3 regions of the Exiguobacterium sp. s141 genome follow, and region 3 is predicted to be linked to each of the others. Evidence: riboswitches for the same ligand, from Rfam matches in the RefSeq annotation. Region 3 holds a riboswitch; each other region holds the start of a gene.
The links. Region 3 has a riboswitch for S-adenosylmethionine ahead of metK (methionine adenosyltransferase). Riboswitches for the same ligand answer to the same signal wherever they lie in the genome.
Positions count from the first base shown of each region.

Region 1: it holds a riboswitch for S-adenosylmethionine, as region 3 does, so the genes downstream of both, KNP74_RS00555 (aminotransferase class I/II-fold pyridoxal phosphate-dependent enzyme) here and metK (methionine adenosyltransferase) in region 3, are expected to answer to the same signal.
Region 2: it holds a riboswitch for S-adenosylmethionine, as region 3 does, so the genes downstream of both, msrA (peptide-methionine (S)-S-oxide reductase MsrA) here and metK (methionine adenosyltransferase) in region 3, are expected to answer to the same signal.

Region 1 covers NZ_JACSLJ010000001.1:102,212-109,777, reverse strand. Annotated here, with positions in the region: gene KNP74_RS00575 (glutamine synthetase family protein) at 1-763, shown strand, start outside; gene KNP74_RS00570 (peptide MFS transporter) at 813-2,306, opposite strand; gene KNP74_RS00565 (MDR family MFS transporter) at 2,451-3,695, opposite strand; gene KNP74_RS00560 (AI-2E family transporter) at 3,960-5,060, opposite strand; SAM riboswitch class I at 5,235-5,335, shown strand; gene KNP74_RS00555 (aminotransferase class I/II-fold pyridoxal phosphate-dependent enzyme) at 5,413-6,588, shown strand; gene KNP74_RS00550 (iron-containing alcohol dehydrogenase family protein) at 6,585-7,566, shown strand, end outside.
Region 2 covers NZ_JACSLJ010000001.1:152,724-160,289, forward strand. Annotated here, with positions in the region: gene rlmN (dual-specificity RNA methyltransferase RlmN) at 1-860, opposite strand, end outside; gene KNP74_RS00810 (amidase family protein) at 930-2,333, opposite strand; gene KNP74_RS00815 (hypothetical protein) at 2,445-2,606, shown strand; SAM riboswitch class I at 2,651-2,751, shown strand; gene msrA (peptide-methionine (S)-S-oxide reductase MsrA) at 2,814-3,326, shown strand; gene KNP74_RS00825 (GRP family sugar transporter) at 3,355-4,218, opposite strand; tRNA gene KNP74_RS00830 (tRNA-Ala) at 4,352-4,424, shown strand; gene KNP74_RS00835 (four-helix bundle copper-binding protein) at 4,539-4,871, shown strand; gene KNP74_RS00840 (3'-5' exonuclease) at 4,938-5,504, shown strand; gene KNP74_RS00845 (bifunctional glycosyltransferase family 2/GtrA family protein) at 5,548-6,606, opposite strand; gene KNP74_RS00850 (sodium:calcium antiporter) at 6,709-7,566, opposite strand, start outside.
Region 3 covers NZ_JACSLJ010000001.1:517,749-525,314, reverse strand. Annotated here, with positions in the region: gene KNP74_RS02705 (alpha/beta hydrolase family protein) at 1-361, shown strand, start outside; gene pckA (phosphoenolpyruvate carboxykinase (ATP)) at 395-1,966, opposite strand; SAM riboswitch class I at 2,280-2,399, shown strand; gene metK (methionine adenosyltransferase) at 2,530-3,738, shown strand; gene KNP74_RS02690 (hypothetical protein) at 3,782-4,309, opposite strand; gene KNP74_RS02685 (GNAT family N-acetyltransferase) at 4,474-4,944, shown strand; gene KNP74_RS02680 (alpha/beta fold hydrolase) at 5,035-5,751, shown strand; gene mnmM (tRNA 5-(aminomethyl)-2-thiouridylate-methyltransferase MnmM) at 5,784-6,356, opposite strand; gene mnmL (tRNA modification radical SAM protein MnmL/YtqA) at 6,310-7,287, opposite strand; gene KNP74_RS02665 (MDR family MFS transporter) at 7,464-7,566, shown strand, end outside.

The DNA.
Region 1 (7,566 bases), 420 kb from region 3:
CGATGTCGGCTTCAACATCGAAGCGGTCCACCATGAAGTGGCACCGGCCCAGCACGAGATCGGCATCAAGTACGATGACGCGTTGCATACGGCCGACAACATCCAGTTCTTCAAAGAAATCGTCACGTTGGCAGCCCAAGAGAAAAACGCGAAAGTGTCGTTCTTGCCGAAACCGCTCCGCGACGTGAACGGTTCGGGGATGCACCTCAACATCTCGGTCTGGAAGAACGACAAGGACGGCAATCCGACGGTCAACGCGTTCGAAGAGCCGGAGTCGGATTACGGCCTGTCGGTCACAGCTCGTCATTTCATCGAAGGCATCTTGAAGCATGCCCGTGCGACGGCCATCTTCACGAACCCGCTCCCAGAATCATATGAACGTCTCGTTCCAGGCTTCGAGGCACCGGTCAACATCTGTTGGAGCCCGTCGAACCGCAGTTCGATGATTCGAATCCCGGCGTCACGCGGCAGTGCGACACGCGTCGAAGTCCGTAACCCAGACCCGAGCGCCAACCCATATCTCGCCCTCGCGGCCCTGATTTACGCTGGACTCGAAGGGATCGAGCAACAGCTTGAGCCGTCATCACCGAACGAGGACGACTTGTTTGAGTACTCGGCCAAACAAATCGAGAGTCAAGGCATCTCGTCACTCCCGGCGACGTTCCATGAGTCGATTCAATCGCTCAAGTCGGACCGGTTCCACGATTACTTCAACCATGACTTGATTGACCGCTACTTGTCGCTCATCCAAGTCCGTAAATAAGCAAAGCATACAAAAGCCCATTCCTCGGCCGAGGAATGGGCTTTTGCGCTTAATGAATGCCGCGCATATACTTTTTGATGACCGGGGCGAGTGCGAACAGGATCAGACTGAGCACGATGGCCGCGCCACCGATAATCCCGAAGTAAAGCATCTCGTTCTCCGGTGAATAGAAACGGACGAGTTGAGCGTTGATCCCTTGCGCCGCAGCGTTCGACAAGAACCAGAGCGACATCGTCTGGGCCGAGAAAGCGGCCGGGGCGAGTTTCGTCGTCGCCGACAGACCGACCGGCGACAGGCTGAGCTCACCGAGCACGACGATGAAGTAGCTAAGGACGAGCCAGAGCGGGTTGACGAGCGTGTCCGGGCCTCCGAAATAGGCCGGGAGCAAGATCACCAAGAAACTTAACCCTGCGAACAAGATCCCGAACGCGAATTTCGTCGGGATGCTCGGCGCACGGTCACCGAGTCGGACCCAAAGCCATGCGAAGACCGGTGCGAGCATGATGATGAACAGCGGGTTGAGCGACTGGAACCAGGCCGGTGAGAGCGTGATCCCTAAAAATTCAAGATCGGTCCGCTTATCGGCATAGCTGGCCAAAATCGTCGCCCCTTGCTCTTGAATCGCCCAGAACATGACCGAGGCGATGAAGAGCGGGATGTAGGCGATGATCCGTGACCGTTCGACTTCCGTCGTTTTCGGACTGCGATACATGATAATGAAGTAAATCGTCGGAATGGCGATCCCGAACACACCGACGAGGCCGATGAACGTGTTGATCGTGAACAAACCTTGCGGGATGAGCACGGCCAACAGGCCACCGATGAGGATGACCGCGATCGTCGTATACTTGATCGCGTTTCTCTTCTCAGACGGCGTCAACGGGTTCGGCACATATGAACCGGCAAGACCGAGGTTGCCTTTCTTCGTGACGAGGAAGACGACGAGACCGATGAACATCCCGACCGCGGCGAGTGCGAAGCCCCAATGGAAGCCGTAGCTCTTTTGGACTCCACCGACAATCAAAGGTGAAATGAAGGCACCGAGGTTGATCCCCATATAGAAGATGCTGAACCCGGCGTCACGACGACGGTCCGTCTCGTGATACAGGTCACCGACGATGCTTGAAACGTTCGGTTTCAACAAGCCCGTACCGATGACAATCAGTGCCATCGAGATGAACAAGAACGTCAGGCTGCCTGGAATCGACAAGACGATATGCCCGAGCATGATGAACACTCCGCCAAAGAAGACGGCCCGAGACGTCCCGAAGACACGGTCGGCGAGCCATCCCCCAATGACCCCCGACATGTAGACGAGTGCGCCGTATACCGACATGATTGACAAGGCGACATTCTGGTCGAGACCGAGACCGCCCTCAGATACCTCGTAGTACATGTAGAACACGAGGATGGCGCGCATCCCGTAATACGAGAACCGTTCCCAAAACTCAGTGAAGAATAGCGTGAACAAGCCTTTAGGCTGTCCGAAAAAACCTTTTTGTGGCACGCTGTCCACAATTTTCTGTTTATCGATCCTTTCCATGAAAGATCCCTCCTTAACCGTATCATCATAAAAAAGAATCATTATGTTTGTAAAGAATAAACGAATGAAAAATTCAAAATTTAATGATATTCGAACGAAATCAAAAACCACACTAAACGACTAGGTTCAGTGTGGTTTTATAAGTCAAGCTGTCTTTTGTTTCGCTTCGGCTGCGCTGACGCGGCGTCCAAGTTGCCAATAGATGAGTCCCGACACGCAACTGGCCGCCCCGACGAGGATCAACGCGATATGTCCGGCGCGTTGGTCGAAGAACAGGCTTGCCATGATCGGTGCGGTCACCCCGCCGATCAACCATTGGATGCTGGCGGCCCCGTTGTAGGCACCGCGCATATTCTCCGGAGCGATCAAGGCGATGAACGTCTGTTGGACCGGGGACATGATCATCTCGCCGAGCGTATAGAAGGCGTACACCGCGAGCAAGACGCTGACGAGAACGAGGTACGGTGTCCCGAGTGAATAGAGGAGACGCGGCATGACGGCGATCAGAATCATGCCGACCCCGAAGATGGTCGCCCCGGCGAGCATGACGTTGCCGAACGGCTTGCGGCCGAGTTTCGAAGCGATCGGAAACTGGAACAACACGACCATGATGCCGTTCAAGGCGAGCATATAGGCGAACGGGTTCTCACGATCGGTGTACGATGGCATCGACTCTCTCAAGAAGAGGGGCAGCATGCTCTCGATGAGCGAGAAGCCCATCGAGATGAAGACACCGGCAAAGATGAACACGAGGAACACCTTGTCATTGTAGAACACGCGCAGGACATCCCGGTTCGATGGCGTGTCGACATCGGTCGTCTCTGGGAGCGACTCCCGGATGAAGCGACCGAGGACGAGTGCGTACAAGACGAAGACGAGAGCGGCCGAGTAGAAGATATACTGCCGGTCGATAAAGAGGACGGCACTCCCGAGGAGCGGGCCGAATGCAGCCCCGATATTGTGCCCCATCCGCAACAGACCGAACGCCTCGTTCATCTGTTCGGGCTCGGTCACATCGGCTACCATCGCGCTTGCGGCCGGGTGGAACAATGAGTTCGTCAAACCGAGCATGGCGTTCAAGAGAAGGAGCGGCCAAAACGTTTCGGCGAAGGCGAAACCGACGAGGGCGAGGGCGTCGCCAAGAATGGCAGCCATCATGATTGGTTTGCGGCCATACAGGTCTGCGAGCCGTCCACCGACGACCGATCCGATGAGCGCCATGATTGGTCCGGTCGCCATGATGACCCCGACCTGGATATAACTGTCGAGCTTGTCGCTATAGTATAGGACGAGGAACGGTGCGATCATGAACATCATGACACCGGTGATCGTCTCTCCGAGGAAGCGGATCCAAATGTTACGGTCGAGCTGTTTGAGTGATTGAATCATTAAGGTCACCTGCTTTAGTTGATAGAATAAGAAAAGGGACGCAGCATGCACAAAGGCATACGCGTCCCTACGATCTTAGGCATGCCTCGGAAGGCAGGCGACATCACGGATTCAAATCACGGAGAGGCGCCTGCCGGTCAATATGAACTTGGACGTGCGAGCGTTGAATGACTGACATCGGTACCTCTCCTTTCTGCATTGGACTGTCTTCTCTTCAAGATTATGATATTTCCGTGAAATGTGTCAACATAAATCGTCAATGTGTCATAATAATTCGTTCAAATTCTTTCGGCTGAGCCGGTAGTCGATCAACCGAGAGAACACGACTTGAATCATCGCCGTGACCGGGACACTGATGAACATCCCGACGAGACCGAACAGGCTACCTCCGATGATGATCGAGGTGATGACCCAAAACGGGGTGATGCCGACGCTGTCGCCGAGAATCTTCGGGCCGAGCCAAAGTCCGTCGAATTGTTGCAACAAGAAGATGAACAAGAGGACGATGAGCGCCGTGAACGGGTCATAGAAGTAAGTGATGATGAACGCCGGGATCATCCCGAGCAGCGGTCCGACGTACGGGATGAAGTTCAAGACACCGACGATGACGCCGAGCAGAAGCGCGTATGGCGCCCCGATGATCAACAGACCGGCGACGGCCAGCACCCCGATGATGAGGCAGTCGAGCGACTTCCCGATGATATAGCGTTTGAAGATATAATCCATCTCTTGGAAGATGTCGATCGTCGTCTTGGCTGACGCGACCGGGAACATCGCATACAACAGACGCTTGAACATGCGGGCAAAAATCTCTTTGTCTTTCAACAGATAGATCGAGATGACGATCCCAATCAAGAAGTTGATGAGCGTCATCGTGAAGCTCGACACGTAGCTGACCGACGACAAGACGGCGGTCTCGACCCAGCCCGAGTAACGTTCCTCGAAGCGGCTGAAATCGATGGCTTGGGCAATCGTCGCGTTGTACTCTTTCAAGTACGTGTTCAACTGGGCGAGGAACCCGTCAATCTGTCGGATGTAGAACGGGAGCTCTTCGATGAGTGAGGCGAGGCTCGAATAAATGCGTGGGAACAGCGTCACCGCAGAGATGACGAGAATCCCGATGAAGACGATGTAAACGATCAGCAAACCTTGATAGCGTTTTAATTGAAACCGTTCTTCTATATAGGACAGGACGGTATTCAGGAGCAGCGCGATGGCAATTCCCATGATAATCGGCGTCAGCAACTGGAACGTATAGTGCAACACACTAGAAATCGTGTCCGGTTCACTGATGACTTTCCATAGGACGAGCAGAATCAATCCGATCACGCTCAACTTCCAAATCAATTGACGATTTAATTCCAAAGGTCCATCCCCTCATCTTTTAAATTTTGTAGAATAACGTTCACTTTGTACTATGACCTTTTTTTTATCGGGATTCAATAGGCCACACCTATTTTCGAAAAAGGATTGACAAGATTGGTAACGTTTGGTTAACTAAGTGACATATTACAAAAAGACAAATCGCATATAAAACACTTTCTATCAAGAGAAGCGGAGGGACTGGCCCGATGAAGCTTCAGCAACAGATTGATTCAATACTGTGCTAATTCCAGCAAGGTGACCTTGAGAGATGGAAAGGTGGTTGTTTGAATACGTCCGTATCTCGACACCCCTTTCCGCGGAAAGGGGTGTTTTTTGCATAGGAGGACTATTCATGACTGACAGACGCTCACATCTACTTAAAACGTTACCACCACAACATTTCGTCGGACTCGCGAACGAGTTGGCCGAACTCGAACAGGCCGGCCGCGACATCATCCGACTCGGACAAGGGACGCCTGACCTGCCTACGCCTGAGCCAATCTGTGACGCGCTTCAGACGGCGCTCCTCGACGCCTCGACCCATCAATACGGTCCGTTCCGCGGTCAGGCCCGCCTGAAGCAAGCAGTGGCGACGTTCTATTTGAATGAGTATGGAGTCGAACTTGATCCCGAGACAGAAGTAGCGATTCTCATCGGCTCAAAATCTGGTCTCATCACGTTGCCGCAATGCGTACTCGAACCTGGCGACGGGATCTTGCTACCGAATCCCGGCTATCCTGATTACATCTCGGGGGCACGCCTCGCCGGTGCCGTCGTCCGTGACCTCGTCCTCCGGGAAGAGAACGGCTTCTTGCCGGACTATGAGACGCTCGATACGCAAGATGCAAAACTCATGTATTTGAACTACCCGAGCAATCCGACCGGAGCCGTCGCCTCACCCGCTTTCTTTGACGATACCGTCCGTTTCGCCCGGGAGCGGGACTTGATGGTCGTCCACGATTTCGCATACGGCAGCATCGGATTCGATGGCCACGTCCCGCCTAGCTTTCTGCAGGCGGATGGGGCGAAAGAAGTCGGCATCGAGGTATATACGATGTCGAAAGCTTTCAACATGTCCGGTTGGCGCGTCGCCTTCGCCGTCGGGAACGCGGACATCATCGAGGCGATCAACACGTATCAGGACCACGTCCACGTCAGCGTGTTCTCGGCCATCCAGGCGGCGGCTGTCGCTGCGCTCGAGGCGCCCCGTACCATTCGCGATGACTTGGCACGACTGTACGAGGCACGGCGTGATCGCCTGATCGACGGGTTGAACCGGGCCGGCTGGGCCGTCGAACCGCCGGAGGGTTCGTTCTTCGTCTGGGCGAAAGTGCCCGAGGGCGATGCCAAATCGTTCTCGCGTAAGTTATTGTACGAGGCAGGAGTCGCCGTCACCCCGGGCTATTTCTTCGGTTCGGAAGGGAACGGATACGTCCGCTTCGGTCTCGTCTCACCGGAACCGAAGATTGACGAGGCCGTCGAACGAATCGAGCGGTTGTTTGCCGCCTATGAGGAGGTGCGCGCATGATTCGTCAGGCCGTCCTTGAATATGACCACGCCGATGACGCGCTCGACCGTCTTGATGACTTAGTCGACGGCCGACGTGCCCACGTCCTGCACGGTCAGAACGGGTATGACGTCGTCCGAGCCATCTTTCCGGCCATCGCGGACTATCCGGCAACAAGGTTCAGCGGGGAGTGCACGGACTCGGAAGTCAAACGGCTCAAACCGTTGGACGCCGACGTGTTAATCGCCGTCGGAGGCGGCAAGCTCGTCGATACGGCCAAACTCGTCGCCTATCAACGGAACGTCCCGCTCATCGTCGTTCCAACGCTCGCCTCGAACTGTGCGGCGTTCACACCGCTCAGCGTCGTCTATCAGGAGGACGGGAGCTACGACCGCTACGACATGTTCCGCGTCGTCATCGAACGGGTCATCGTTGACTCACGGGTCATCTCACGCTCACCATATGAATACTTTCGGGCCGGTGTCATCGACACGGTCGCGAAGTTTTACGAGGCCCGTTATTTGAGTGGTGACAGCTCAGCTGACGCCGGCGTCAACACCGGACTCGTCTTGGCCGAGCAGTGCGGGCGTCTCGTCGAACTTGAATTGAGCGAGCACGCTTTTGAGTCGTATAGTGACGACGTCCGCTTCGCGGTCGATCACGTGCTCGCCATCGGTGGCGCCGTCGGTGGATTTGGTGACGCCGGGACACGCGTCGCCGTGGGCCATGCGGTCCATAATGCGCTCAGCCGCTTCGAGTCGACCCACTCTTTCTTGCATGGAGACAAGGTCGGCTTCGGCCTAATCATCCAGGAGCGGTTGCGTCGCTCGGCCGATGCTCCGTATTTGGAGGCCTGGTTGAAACGGTTCGGTGCACCGACGACGCTCGAGGCGCTCGGGGTCGGGTCGGGCGACATCCCGGTACTGGTCGACTCCGTCATGATGGAAACCGAACTGCAACAGTTGCCGGAACCACTCGATAAAGACTTTTTGAAAATAA
Region 2 (7,566 bases), 370 kb from region 3:
GACTTGTCCTTGATATCGTCGATGAGGTCCGCCAATTCCTCAGCGTGCTCCGGCAAATCGTTCACTTTCGACAGGAGAATATATTCGAACGTGATTCGTTTGTTCGTCTTCTCGACGTAATACCGGATGGCCGGCATGAGCTTGTCGAGCGGGAACGCCCGGTTGATTTTCATGATTTGCGTCCGTAGCGCGTCGTTAGGCGCATGGAGCGACAGCGCCAAGTTGATGCGCAAATCGAGGTCCGCGAACTTGTAAATCTTGTCGGCAAGTCCGCTCGTCGAGACGTTGATTTTACGCGGGGCGATCGCGAGACCGCGCTCGTCCTTGACGACACGCAGGAAGTCGACCAAGTTGTCAAAGTTATCGAACGGTTCGCCGATTCCCATGACGACGATATGGCTGACCCGGGCCCCTTCGCCGACTTCGTCCAAGTAGTGTTGCACGGTCATAATTTGTTCGACGACTTCGCCCGCCGTCAAATCACGTGTCTTCTTCAAGAGACCGCTCGCACAGAAGCTGCAGCCGATATTGCACCCGACCTGCGTTGTCACACAGACCGAACGGCCGTACTTATGTCGCATGAGCACAGTCTCGATATAGTGCCCGTCGTGTAGTTTAAGTAAAAATTTGACCGTCCCGTCGCCCGCCTCTTGTTTGACGAACAGGTCTTGCGTCGAGATGACGTATTCGGCGGCGAGCGCCTCACGCACCTCGGCCCGTACCGAGATGTCCTCGATTTGTTTCACTCGGTCGATGTAGAGCGAGTCCCAGATTTGTCTCGCATGGAAGGCGCTGTATCCCCAAGAGACACACGCTTCTGTCAGCTGATCGAACGTCAGCCCGTATATAGATGGTTTCATTGCTATCTGTCCTTTCTTCAATCCGCATACGTACCATTGTAGCGGACGTGGACGACGGGTGCAACGTTCTTATAACGGTGGAACGGGACGCGAAATATGTCGCTCGAACGCATACGCCAGACGGATCAAGTCACGTTCGGCATAACTCGTCCCGGTGAACGATAGGCCGAACGGTGCCCCACTCGCTTTCAAGCGATATGGGATCGTGATGGTCGGATGCCCGGCTTTTGCCGCCATGTCATAGTTCAAATCGTGAGGCAAGACGAGCGCGTGCAACTGTTGTTCGTTTAATAGGCGGTCGAGTCCGTCCGTCTTGGCGTCACGCACGTCATCGAGCCGGCGCGTCAAATAGGCCGCCTCGATGAGACGTCCCGACAATCTTTCCGCCTTTTCGAACGTCTTTTGTCCGTGCGGGATCGTCTCAGGATGTCTGTTGTTCCAGTCCATCAAATCAGACAACGTCTCGTATGGGAGTGTCGTCGTGGCCAGGTACGCCTCGATCCCGAGTTTGAACTCGTGGTACAAAATATCGCCTTGGTCGAGCGTATCATGGGCGGGCAGCTCGACTTCGACAAGGTCGATGCCGCTCTGTTTCAACAGCTCGGTCGCCTCACCGTATAATGCTTGTTCTTCTGCTAATAAATCAGCTTTGACGATCCCGACACGCATCCCGACCGCTTGGCGCTCGTCGAGGCACGTCCGATACGGCGGACCGGCCGGGAGGTTGAGTGTCGCCGGGTCCGCCGGGTCTTCCCCTACCATCACCTCAAGTGCCCTTACCGCGTCTTCGAGCGTTCGTGCCATCGGTCCCGCCGTGTCTTGCGACCGCGAGATCGGGATGATGCCACTCCGACTGATGAGGCCGACGGTCGGTTTGATGCCGACGATGCCATTGTGCACGCTCGGATGGATGATGGAGCCGCTCGTCTCGCTACCGACAGCGAGCAGTGTCAGGTTCGCTGCAACCGCAGAGGCCGAACCTGAGCTCGAACCTCCGACATCGAGCTTATCCCCATATGGATTGAGCGTCTGCCCACCGACACCGCTCCAGCCGTTCGGCATGCCCTCGGTCAAAAAGTTGGCCCATTCGGACAAGTTCGCTTTCCCGAGGATGATGGCCCCGCTCGCTCGCAGGTTTTGGACGAGATTGGCGTCCCGGCCTGCGAAGTGATGCGCGAGGACGACGGCCCCGGCCGTCGTCTTCATGAGTCCGGCTGTCTCGACATTGTCTTTGATCAGCACCGGGATGCCGAGTAGCGGCAAGCGTAGCCCGCGACGAAATGCCCGGTCAGCCGACTCTGCCTCGAACAAGGCGTCCGGGTTCACTTGAATGACCGCCTTCAGTTTGTCGTTAAACTGGGCGATCCGGGTCAAATAATAGGCCGTCACGTCACGCGCCGTAATTGTTCCTTCTTTATATCCGCGATGGGCGGTTTCGATATCGAGTTCCATAAAATCAAATGTGTCAGTCATATTGATTCCTCCTTTGGTCACTCGATGGTATTCGCTATCGCCACATGATTTCCTGTTTTCGTTCGCCAACGAATGTGTAACTTGGTACACTGAAAGAAAAAGGAGGTTACTATGAACCGTTCGTACGTACTCGTCTTATTGTCCGTCTTTGCCTTGTTCTTCTTACAGTTATATGCCGGGGACGCCCCGTATACGTTACCGCTCTCCATCGTGCTCGTCATCCTGATTCTCGGTGCCACCTTGCTCCAACTACGGCGCAAGCCAAACCGTTGACGCCGCTTCAAATCTGATGGTATGATGCTGTCACCAACTACATATCGATATCTTGAGTGAACGAGAGACCTGGCTCTATGACTTCACAGCAACCTGCTACGGCAAGGTGCTACTACCAGCAAGGTGATTGCCTTGGCCGATATGACAGAGCGCTCATGTCGATGACATGGGCGCTTTTTTTGGAATGAAGATGAGGGGGACAAGATAATGGAGAAAGCAACATTCGCAGGCGGCTGCTTTTGGTGCATGGTGACACCGTTCGAGGAACAGCCCGGCATCGAGTCGATCGTATCAGGTTATACGGGAGGTCACGTCGACGATCCGACGTATGAGCAAGTGAAGACAGGGACGACAGGACACTATGAGGTCGTCGAGATCACGTTCGACCCGACGCTGTTCGCATACGAGCGCCTGCTCGAACTGTATTGGATTCAGACCGATCCGACCGATGACGGCGGTCAATTCCAAGACCGAGGCAGTCAATATGCGCCGGCCATCTTCTATCATACAGAAGAACAACGCGTGCAGGCAGAACAGAGTCGCGACGCGCTCGCGGCGAGCGGACGTTTCAAACAGCCGATCGTCACGAAGATTTTACCGGCCGACACGTTCTATCCGGCCGAGGAGTACCATCAAGACTTCCATAAAAAAAATCCGGCCCACTATAAAGAGGACCGGAAAAAATCTGGGCGTGACGCATTCATTGAACAAGCCTGGTAAGCGAAAGACGGGTCGTCTGACCCGTCTTTTAGCTTTTGGCGATTCCGAGCATGAATCCGGCCACGACGATGAGGCCGATACCCATAAAGACGAAGACACGTTCTTTCGTCGTCTTCTCTTCTTTCAATAGATAGATTCCGCCGAGCGTCGCCACGACGACGTTCAATTGCGACAAGGCGAACGAGGTCGCGATCCCGACTTCACCGCTCGACACGAACAGCCCGAAGTTCCCGATCCCCCAGGCGAGACCGGCCATGATGTTTTTGAACGTCTTCGGATCGAACTTCTTCACGTCTTTCTCACGCAGGCTGAACAACAGCGCCGCGACGAACATCCCCACCGACTGTGGCAAGATGGCCGTAATCCCGTCGACTTCGAAATAGTTCGTCAGGACGGCGTACGTCACGTAACCGATACTCGACACGAGCAGAACGAGCAATCCTTTCTTCAAGGCGCCGCTACTGTCTCCGTCTTTGTTCTGCTGATACGACGTCAACGCAGCCCCAATCACGATGAGAACGAGCGCCGAAAATCCGAGCCATAGTTCGGTCGTCGTTTTCCAGTCTCCGAGGACGATGACACCGAACAACGATGTACCGAGAAGCTGCATGCCGGTGCTGATTGGCATCGCCTTCGATACACTTAAAATTTGAAACGATTGGAACTGTAAATATTGTCCGAGTGCCCAGAATGCGCCGGAGATGAAGCCGGTCACGATTGCAAGCGTCGTGAACCCGGGATTGAACACGAGTGCGATGATGACCGCCATCACCATCGCCCCGATTGTCGTCCCGATCAACTGTTGAATCGGCTTCCCACCGACCTTTGAGACGATGAGCGGGATACTCCCCCACATCAAGGCAGGTAAGAGTGCGAGTAAAATCATTTCCATACATGACACCTGCTTTCGTAATATAACATCATTTGTGATTTTCCCACGTTCAGTGCTGATTAAACTTTGTTCAAAAAAATTAAAAATAGCCATTGCCAAATGTTTTACTAGGATGATATAATAATTTTCGAACGGGGCATTAGCTCAGCTGGGAGAGCGCCACGCTGGCAGCGTGGAGGTCAGCGGTTCGAGCCCGCTATGCTCCATTATTGAAGTCACCACTCATTTGAGGGGTGACTTTTTTGCGTCGCCGCCCGGTTTAACTCATCCGCTAGCGGGTAATGATTGTAAGACATCATTATTCCAAAGGGGGACTTATCATGGACCGAGCCTCTGTCGAAGAGACCATTTTAGCCGTCATCGACTGTATGCGGGCAAGCAATCATTGTTTCTCAAAATGCTTACAAGAAGAAGACTTGTTGATGGTCGCCGAGTGTATCCGGCTGACGAAAGAATGTTCGGAAGTGTGTGCACTCGCCCTGAACGCGCTCGAGACCGATTCGGCTTTCACCAAACCGATTGGTGCACTCTGCGCCCAGGTGTGTGACACGTGCGCCGTCGAATGTGGCCGCCACTTGCACGACCATTGCCAACGCTGTGCCGAAGCATGTCTCCGCTGTGCCGAAGCATGCCGCAACCTCGTGGCCGCATAATCGCTTTTTAGTCTAACGATATGTTAGACTTTTTTTATACTTGTTTTTACGAGAAAGGGATCAATTATGCCACATTCAATTCTTGCCATCGACGTCGAGACGGCGAACCGCGATAGTCGCAGCATCTGCTCTGTCGGCTGGAGCCTGCTCGTCGACGGTGAAATCATCGAAACGAACCAACTGCTCGTCAATCCGGAGGAAGACTTCGATGCCGGCAATATCCGGGTCCATGGCATCCGGCCGAGCGATGTCTGGGACGCCCCAGCGTTACCCGAGGTGCTCGAACAGCTCTATCCGACGCTGCGGGATGTCGACCTCGTCATGGCACACAACGCATCGTTCGATATGGGCGCGTTCAAGAAAGCGATCGCCAAATACGATTTATATACGTTTCCGACGATCGAGTACGGCTGTACCGTCAAGTTGTCGAGAAAACTGTATCCAGGTCTGCCGAATCACAAGCTGAACACGATGGCGGAATATTTGAACGTCCCGTTCATGCATCACGATGCGGCTGAAGATGCTCGCGTCTGTGCCCTGCTCATGCGCGACATGATGCAGAAGACCGGGATCCATGATCCGCGTGAACTGCACCGGTACACATCGGTCAAACTCGGAAAACTCGCTTATTGAACGATATGCATGCCAGACAGGCCAAGACACACGTCTTGGCCTGTTAGCGTTTAAAGATCCATTTTTTCTGGACATAATAACTGACGACGAACAAGAAGCTGTCGACGAACACTTTGATCCACACCTCACCGTCGCGGATGACATAGAACAGCGCATAGACGAGACCGGCCGACAGCGCCATCTGCAATCCGACGAGACCGAAGTATTTCGGCATCGCCCGCTTCGCCTTCGAATGGAACACAATTTTCCGATTGACGAAATAATTGAACAGCGATGACAGGATACGGGCCACGACCGTCGCAATCAAGACGTGCGTCGTCTCGAACCACGGATTCAACAAATAGACGAACAAGGCATAGAACCCGATGTCTAACAGAAATGATGCGACCGATGATAATGAATAGGCCAAAAACATGCGATAGATAAGAATCGAGTCGATCACCGGCCGGAAATGGGACGAGGCGTTTTCTGCCACATAGACGGTTTGAATTGGTGTCTGATGAATCGGGACTTGCAATCGTTTCGTGAACGTCAACATGTTCATCTCGAACTCATAACGGTTCCCCGGCACATCAAGCAATTGTTCCGCATACCGCAGCGGAATCGCCCGAAGGCCGGTCTGGGTGTCCTTCAGACGAAGACCGCTGCCGAGCAACATGACGCCGCGCGTCATCTGATTTCCGAATCGGCTCCGGAACGGGATATCGGACCCTGAAAAGTCGCGGCAGCCCATAATCAAATGATGAGGCCAACGTATGCCTTCTTCATACAGCTTCAAGACATCAGTCGGCAGATGTTGCCCATCCGCATCGACCGTGATGACCCCGTTCGTTCTAGGGAAATGCTGAACGACATGTCGAATCCCGGTTTTCAACGCCGCACCCTTCCCTTGATTCCGGGTATGCTCGAGCACCGTGACCCATTTTCCGACCTCGTCAAAAATCGGACGGGACGTCTCGGCACTCCCATCGTTCACGACGAACAGATGGACGAACCCTTCTTCTTTCAACTCCCGGACCAGTGTGACGAGCGCTTGATCGGGGTTATATGCTGGGATTAATATGACGTAATCATCAAGACGTTCCACGGAATGCATTTGCATCGCCACCCCTCCTTCCCTCCTTCTATACCCAAGTGAGTGAAAAGTGATTCCTCGAACCGCCTCAAACAAAAAACACGATGTCCGAGGACACCGTGTGGTCGATCAACCGATGAAGATGAAGTAAGACGACGCGAAATAGACGAGGACGACGAGAACGGACGGCAAGACGTAGCGGAACTTCGACGTGACATCTTTTCGAAGGACACTGTACATGACCAAGACCGACAAGATCGTGATCCCGATCGCCGTCACCAAGTGTGACGTGGACACATCCGCCAAAATCGAACCGCCTCGGTAGAAGACGTCCGACATCGCGATGATGAGCATATTGAAGATGTTACTCCCCAAAATCGAACCGAACGCCAAGTTGACGTTACCAAGCTTCAAGGCGACGAAGACGGCGACCGCTTCTGGGAGCGACGTCGAGGCCGCGATCAAGAAACTGCCGACAAAGCTCGAACCGAGTCCGGTCACGACGGCGATTTGGTCACCTAACACTGAAAGCGCCGTTCCGGCCGCCATGATGACGAGTGCGGCGATGATGAAGCCGATGACCGCGCGCTTGATCGGAATTGAGTCGGTGACGCTGACACCGACCTCTTGCTCGACTTCCCGTTCTGTCGTAGGTTCTTTTGGACGTTGTCCGATATAGTAAATCCCAATCGCGTACAACCCTGCAATCAATAAGGCATCGATCCCGATCCCGAGAATCGTGAAGTCGATGCGGATGACGAGTGCGAGCATCGTCACGAGCGTCAACATCAAACCGAGACTCGCCGTGTAGAGGTGATCCCGACTTGCTTCGTTAAATAGACGCTTCTGACGATAATACAAGTCAAACATCGCCAAGATAAAGATGTTGAACAAGTTCGAACCGAGCATGTTCCCGATGGCGATGTCCGGGTTATTGATCATGACGGCCGATACGCTCGTCGTCACTTCCGGCAACGATGTGGCACC
Region 3 (7,566 bases):
GCGGCCGCTCACGTCCGTGACCTCATGGGCGGGTGTCACCAATTTGGAATGGACGTACGAAGAGCAACGCTCGATGCGGAAAATGCTCCGCCGTATGACCGGGGGTGACCCGGAAGCGGCTCGTGAGGCGTACGTGGAGCGTTCACCCCTCTACAAGGACTGGGAGGCCCCGACGTTATTGATTCACGGGACAGACGACGAGCAAGTGCGGCTCCGCCATGCGACAGCCGTGGCCGAACGGATGGGGGAGCGGGCCGAACTTTGGATCGTCCCGTTCGCTCATCAACTCCCGTTTTGGGAAAAGTGGAAGACGACCGATGAGGCGATGGACTGGATGTTAGCCGTCGCACCAAAAAAATGACTAGCGCCTAAACCAGGCGCTAGTCATTTTTTATTAAACGATGATTGGGCCGGCCGCGACGACCGCCTCACTCGCTTTCGTGAATCGTTTGAAGTTGTCTTGGAACTTACGGGCGAGCGCTGCCGCCTCGGCGTCGTAGCGGGCCCCGTCTTTCCATGTGCCCCGTGGGTTGAGCACGTCGTCTGGCACCCCGTCGATGTGGCGTGGAATCTCGACGTTGAAGATGTCATGGCGCGTCGTCTCGACGTCACGGAGTTTCCCGTTGACGGCCGCGTTCACCATCGCCCGTGTATAGGCGAGCTTCATCCGCGATCCTTCGCCGTAAGCTCCGCCGGTCCAACCGGTATTGACGAGATAGACGTCGACGTCATGTTTCTCGATCAACGTGCCGAGCATGTCGGCGTAGCGTTCCGGTGCGAGCGGCAAGAACGGTGACCCGAAACATGTCGAGAAGGTCGCCTGCGGCTCCGTCACGCCGCGCTCCGTGCCGGCTAGCTTCGACGTATAGCCTGACAAGAAGTGATACATCGCCTGTTCCTTCGTCAATTTGCTGATTGGAGGCAGGACGCCGTACGCGTCGGCCGTCAAGAAGACGATCGTGTTCGGATGCCCGGCTCGTGACGGAAGCATCGCGTTATCGATAAATTGAATCGGGTAGGCTGCCCGTGTGTTCTCAGTGAGTGAGATGTTCTTGTAGTCTGGCGCCCGTTCCTCGTCCAAGACGACGTTCTCAATCAACGAGCCAAATCGAATAGCATCGTAGATTTGAGGTTCGTTCTCACGCGACAAGTTGATCGTCTTCGCGTAGCAACCGCCTTCAATGTTGAAGACGCCGTCAGGAGACCAACCATGCTCGTCGTCCCCGATTAAATGACGTTCTGTGTCGGCCGATAGCGTCGTCTTTCCGGTACCTGATAGCCCGAAGAAGAGAGCCGTCTCGCCGGCATCCGATACGTTCGCCGAGCAATGCATCGACAAGACGTGCTGTTCCGGTAACAGGAAGTTCATGACTGAGAAAATCGATTTTTTAATTTCGCCGCCGTATTCTGTTCCCCCGATCAGAATGGTCCGTTTGGCGAATGAGACGAGAATGAACGTTTCGGAGTTCGTCCCGTCGACTTCCGGATCGGCCTTATAGCTCGGTGCATAGATGACCGTGAACGGATCAAAGGCACCTTGTGTCGGCCATTCGCGCAAGAACAACTGTTTCGCGAACAAGTTGTGCCACGCGTATTCTGTGATGGCCCGCACTGGAAGCGTATAATGCTCGTCAGCCCCGGCAGACGCCTCGAGATAATAGAGCTTGTCTTTCGTCTCGAGATGCGTGAGCACTTTATTGAGCAGTGCCGTGAACTTCTCTTCTGCGATCGGTTGGTTGACCGGACCCCAGTCTACTAAATGATTGCTGACTTCATCTTGCACGACGAATTTGTCTTTCGGTGACCGTCCTGTGAATTTACCTGTACTGACCGATAAAGCCCCGTCTTTCGTCAGTACGCCTTCCCCGTTGCGAATGGCTTCTTCCACCAATTCTGGAACCGTTAAGTTCCGCATCATGTCGGCACCTTTAATTAATTCTTCGATTTTCAGGAGCGTTGTCGCCATCCTGAATCCCACCTTTCCCCTAAATAGATGTGGATGAAATCCGCATACTTCCGCGTTTTATTAGTATGACGTTTTTATTATATGTGACATACTAATCAAAAACAAGCCTTTTTACCCTTTAAAGTAAGCGCTTTCTTACACTGTCATTCTAACATATTCTGTACCAGGTCATAGTACAAAATCGAAAACCGACAAAAAAATGTTTGATATTTCACAAACATAACTATTGCGAGTTCGTGAAAAGTTTTACGAATTCAGTCGATACGCTTGACAGAACGGGGTGTCATTTATATGATGGTCTTCGTAACGGATACTCTTATTCTGAGCGGTGGAGGGAACAAGGCCCTACGAAGCCCAGCAACCGTCCGATTTGTCATTGTTATTCGGAAAAGGTGCTATCCTGAAGCGAAGCGCAAGCTTCGAACGATAAGAGGGTAAGGAAGAACGATTCAACCTTTCCCATTGAACATGGCGAAAGGTTTTTTTCATTACCGTCCCAAAGCAACGCGTAAGGGGAACGAGTACCGTCCACACATCACCCTTATTATAGGAGGTTTTTCGAAATGGCAAACTTGAACCGTCGACTTTTCACTTCGGAGTCCGTCACGGAAGGACATCCGGATAAAATTTGTGACCAAATCTCAGATGCGATTTTGGATGCGATTTTATCTGAAGATCCAAACGCCCGCGTTGCGGCTGAGACATCTGTCACGACAGGTCTCGTGCTCGTAGCAGGTGAGATCACAACATCAACTTACGTGGATATCCCGAAAGTTGTTCGTGAAACAGTTCGTGAGATCGGCTACACACGTGCAAAATATGGTTTTGATGCAGAGACTTGTGCTGTCCTCACATCGATTGATGAGCAATCGGTAGACATCGCCCAAGGTGTCGACCAAGCGCTTGAAGCTCGTGAAGGACAAATGACTGAAGAAGAAATCGATGCGATCGGCGCTGGTGACCAAGGTCTCATGTTCGGTTACGCAACAAAAGAGACACCAGAACTCATGCCGCTCCCGATTTCACTCGCGCACAAATTGTCACGTCGTTTGGCAGAAGTTCGTAAGAACGGCACGCTCGCTTACCTTCGTCCTGATGGTAAGACACAAGTGACGGTCGAATACGACGAAGCGAACAACCCAGTTCGCATCGACACAATCGTCATCTCGACGCAACACGCCGAAGACATCACACTCGAACAAATCCAAGCTGATTTGAAAGAGCACGTCATCGACGCGGTCATCCCGTCTGAACTCATCGACGCGGATACAAAATACTTCATCAACCCGACTGGCCGTTTCGTCATCGGTGGACCACAAGGGGATGCAGGCCTTACAGGACGTAAAATCATCGTCGATACGTACGGTGGTTACGCTCGCCACGGCGGCGGCGCGTTCTCAGGTAAAGACCCAACCAAAGTTGACCGTTCAGCGGCGTACGCGGCTCGTTACGTAGCGAAAAACCTCGTTGCAGCGGGACTTGCTGACAAAGCAGAAGTTCAACTTGCTTACGCGATTGGCGTTGCCCACCCGGTATCGATCGCAGTCGACACGTTCGGCACAGGCAAATTGAGCGAGACTGAGCTCGTCGAACTCGTTCGCGAGAACTTCGACCTCCGTCCGGCCGGCATCATCAAGATGCTCGACCTTCGCCGTCCAATCTACAAGCAGACAGCAGCTTACGGCCACTTCGGTCGTACAGACGTTGAACTCCCATGGGAGCAAACGGATAAAGCGGCAGTGCTTGAAGAAGGCGCGAAACGCTTCGCATAAGACAGTAAAAACGACCTTTCTCAGCGAAAGGTCGTTTTTTTTGTTAGGCTTGTGTTTTGTTGTCATTCGATGATTCGTTATTGCTTGATGACGTGTCGGATGAAGTTTCTTGCCCGAGCGCCGTATCTTTCGCATCGACGACTTTCTCGCCGATCGATTGAAGATCTGACTTCGCTTCTTGCGCAGTGCCGACGACTTTGTTCACGTCTTCTTTGACCGTGTCGACTTCACCAGCGACTTTCTCGTATACGTTTTGAACGTCAGTGGCAACTTCTTGGATGATTCCAGAAGCCGATTTCACTTGGTCGATGACTTGTGAGGCCTTTCCGGCTGGGTCTTGTTTGACTGTATCGACGAGACCGCCGACCGACGATTTCGCGCTCGAGAACGATTGTTTCGTGTTCTCACGGTTCGACGTGCTAAGTAAGGCGAGCAGACCGCCGACGAGGGCGCCGAGGAGCATCCCGGTCACGACGGTGATTTTAGGGCCACCTGCATTTGCTTGGTCAAACTGACGATTTGGATTGTTGGCTTGCTCTAGTTTTGGATCATGTTGTAGTTTCGGTTCCATAGTAACACTCCTTTTTGTAAGTTGGCATTGATACTCTTATACCCGAGTCAAAATGGAAAATAACGTCTTCCTTCATTTCGACATCAAAAAGTAATGAGCGGGCAGGATATTTTTTTGCTGATGGGGAATGATACTACTAGATTGGCCAAAAGGGGGATGCCGTTATGAAGATCAGGGAAGCCGTACCAGAAGATGCCGCCACCATCCGCGATATTGCGCTCGCAACGGTCAGTGAACAAGACGAGGTTCGTTCAAAAGTAATGGAACGGGCTTATCAGCAAGAAGAGATCGTCCGCGCCATCAGTTCAAGCGAGGAGGCGAAAGAGCAGTTGTTCATTGTCGGTGAAGCCGAAGGCGACGTCATCGGGTTCTATCATGCGATCGACCGCGGGGATACGTGGGAAGTGCTCCGACTCTATCTTCATCCGACCCATCACCGACAAGGTCTCGGAACGGCCTTATTGTCTCATCTGCGCGAACGTAAAGTTCAACCGATCGAACTGTACGTCGAGAGTTCGAACGAGCAGGCGATCGCCTTTTTGAACCATGAGGCGTTCATCGAATTGAATCGGATTCAAGAGGAAGTGTACGACCAACCGATGGAACTGATTCATTTGCGCTATGACCCGAGCTAAGACCCTAGACGGATTTTCTGACAAACATCAGTCTCGGCTGATGTTTTTTGTTAGTATAAAAACATGGACATAATAAAATGAGGTGACAGTATGACATACGAAGAAGAATCACGAAAAGGGGTCATCGTGATCGTCTATCCGCTCCAGTTCACGTCGCGCTTGAGCGAGGCGTTTTTAGGACGGTTACGTGACGAATATGAAGTTCTCGTCGTGACCGGACAGACGGTCGGTTTGACCGCGGAAGACCATAAGCTGTTAATCAAGAACACGCTACGCGAGGCGAGCCAGTACAAACTGCCGATTCACGTCATCGCCTTCAGTCTCGGGGCATTGTTAACGAACCGATTGCTCCAGGAATACGATGTGCCGCTCGGCAGTTTGACGTATATCTCACCCTTGTTCGATTGGCATCCGTCCCGCCAAATCGGCGGATTGAAACAAGTCGTCGCGAGTGCGGTCGACCGTTTCCGTCCGGATTTGCCGCTCGGCATGATGACGTTCATGGGTGCAGGCGAAGAGTCGTCCCGCTTCGGTGAGATCACGTACGGGCAATACCGGGAAATCGAGGAAGAGATCGTCGAGCATCAAGAAGAGAAGAAACATTTGCCGCGCCTTCCACTCGCTTGCTTCTATGCGCCGGACGACCGCTTCGCCGATGTGAAACTGACGCTCAACGTCTGTCGAAAAATCGGCGGCGATCAAGTGTACATCCGCCGGCTCGAAGGCTTCCCGCATTTCGGCTATGAACGACTGAACACGAAGTTCGCGGAGACGCTCATCACGTTTTATGAATTGATTCGAGAATGACAAAACAGGCGACTCGCTCGAGTCGCCTGTTTTCATGCACGTTTTTCAATCGCCACGATAAACGGGGGATGATTGATTTGATTGATGAAGCCGTAACGGAGGACGCCGGCCCGCTTTTGATCGAGTGCCTCGACGTAGGCGAGCACCTCGTCGCGCTCGATTTTGCCGCTATCATGGCCATGATAGATGACGACGACGATGACACCACCGACGGCCATGACGTCGAGCAGTTGCTCGAGGGCGTCGATGGTCGTATTGCCCGTCGTCGTGACCGACTTGTCGCTTCCCGGTAAATAACCGAGGTTGAACACGGCGGCTGTGATCGGGCGTGTCTCGTCCGCTACAATTTCTCGGACGGTGTCGTGGCTGTCGTGGATGACAGTGACGCGGTCCGTCAATGCTGCTTCCTCGATGCGAATGCGTGTCGCCTCGACCGCCGCTGCTTGGACATCAAACGCGTAGACGTGTCCCGTCGCCTCGACGAGTTCGGCTAAAAACAATGTATCGTGCCCGTTGCCGGCCGTCATATCGATGGCGACGGCACCAGGTGTGACGTGTTCACGGAGTAGGTACTTCGCGAACGGTAAGACTCTCATTAATCCCATGGCTCTCATCCTTCTTTTTTCCTTGGAAGGAATCACGACGCACCAGTTCGGCATCGATGGCGTTCAAGACGGCCATCTTGTGCCGGCTCCACGTCGGACCGATCAACAGATCCGGTGGCCCGTCACCGGTCAACCGATGGATGACGATCTCGGGCGGTAACGTCTCAAGCTGGTCGCAGACGAGGGAGACGTAAGTCGTCTCGTCCATGAGCTCGAGCAATCCTTTTTCGTACTGACGGGCGAGCGGCGTGTGCTTCAAGACGTGGAGCAAATGGATCTTGATTCCTTGTATGTCCATTTTAGCAACTTCTCGCGCCGTGTCGAGCATCATCTCTGTCGTCTCGCCAGGGAGACCGTTAATGATATGGACAACCACGTTTATATTGCGTCGGCGGAGCTTGGCGAGACCTTCGAGGAACGTCTTGTAGTCATGGCCACGATTGATTTTTTTCGCTGTCACATCGTGAATCGTCTGTAGGCCGAGTTCGATCGTGAGGGACGTCCGCTCATTCAACTCGGCGAGATAGTCGACGACGTCGTCCGGCAGACAGTCTGGTCGGGTCGCGATCGATAGACCGACGACACCTTCCTCTTTAAGGGCAGGCTCGAACAATTCCCGGAGCCGGGCGACGGGGGCATACGTGTTGCTGAACGCTTGGAAGTAAGCGATGTAGCGGGCTTCTTTCCACTTCCGATGCAACCGTGCCTTCACTTCGGCAAATTGGACCGGGATCGGATCGCAGGCGTTGCCGGCAAAGTCACCGCTGCCGTCGTCCGAACAGAACGTACAGCCGCCCTTCGAGACGAGCCCGTCCCGGTTCGGACAAGTGAAACCGCCGTCGAGCGGTACCTTGAATACTTTCCCGCCGAACTCACGGCGATATGCTTCATTTAATTTGTGGTATCTGGCATCACCAAATGGATGTTGCATGAATATCCTCTCCTTCTTTGCTCATGCTATCACAAGACCTCCTCGTGTTTACTTCATAATAAGTAATTTTTCTTGACAGTTATGGGGCGTTCCGTTAGCTTGGAGAAGGACTTATTCTTGATTCGGCCGTCGTGCCGAATTTTTATCGTTAAACGGGAATGAAAGGAGTAACTGGTATGAACAATAAAATGCCGATTTCGGTATGGATTTTGGTCATTGCGATGGCGCTCAATACAACGGCGGCGTCTTTTTTATGGCCATTTAACACGCTCTATATAA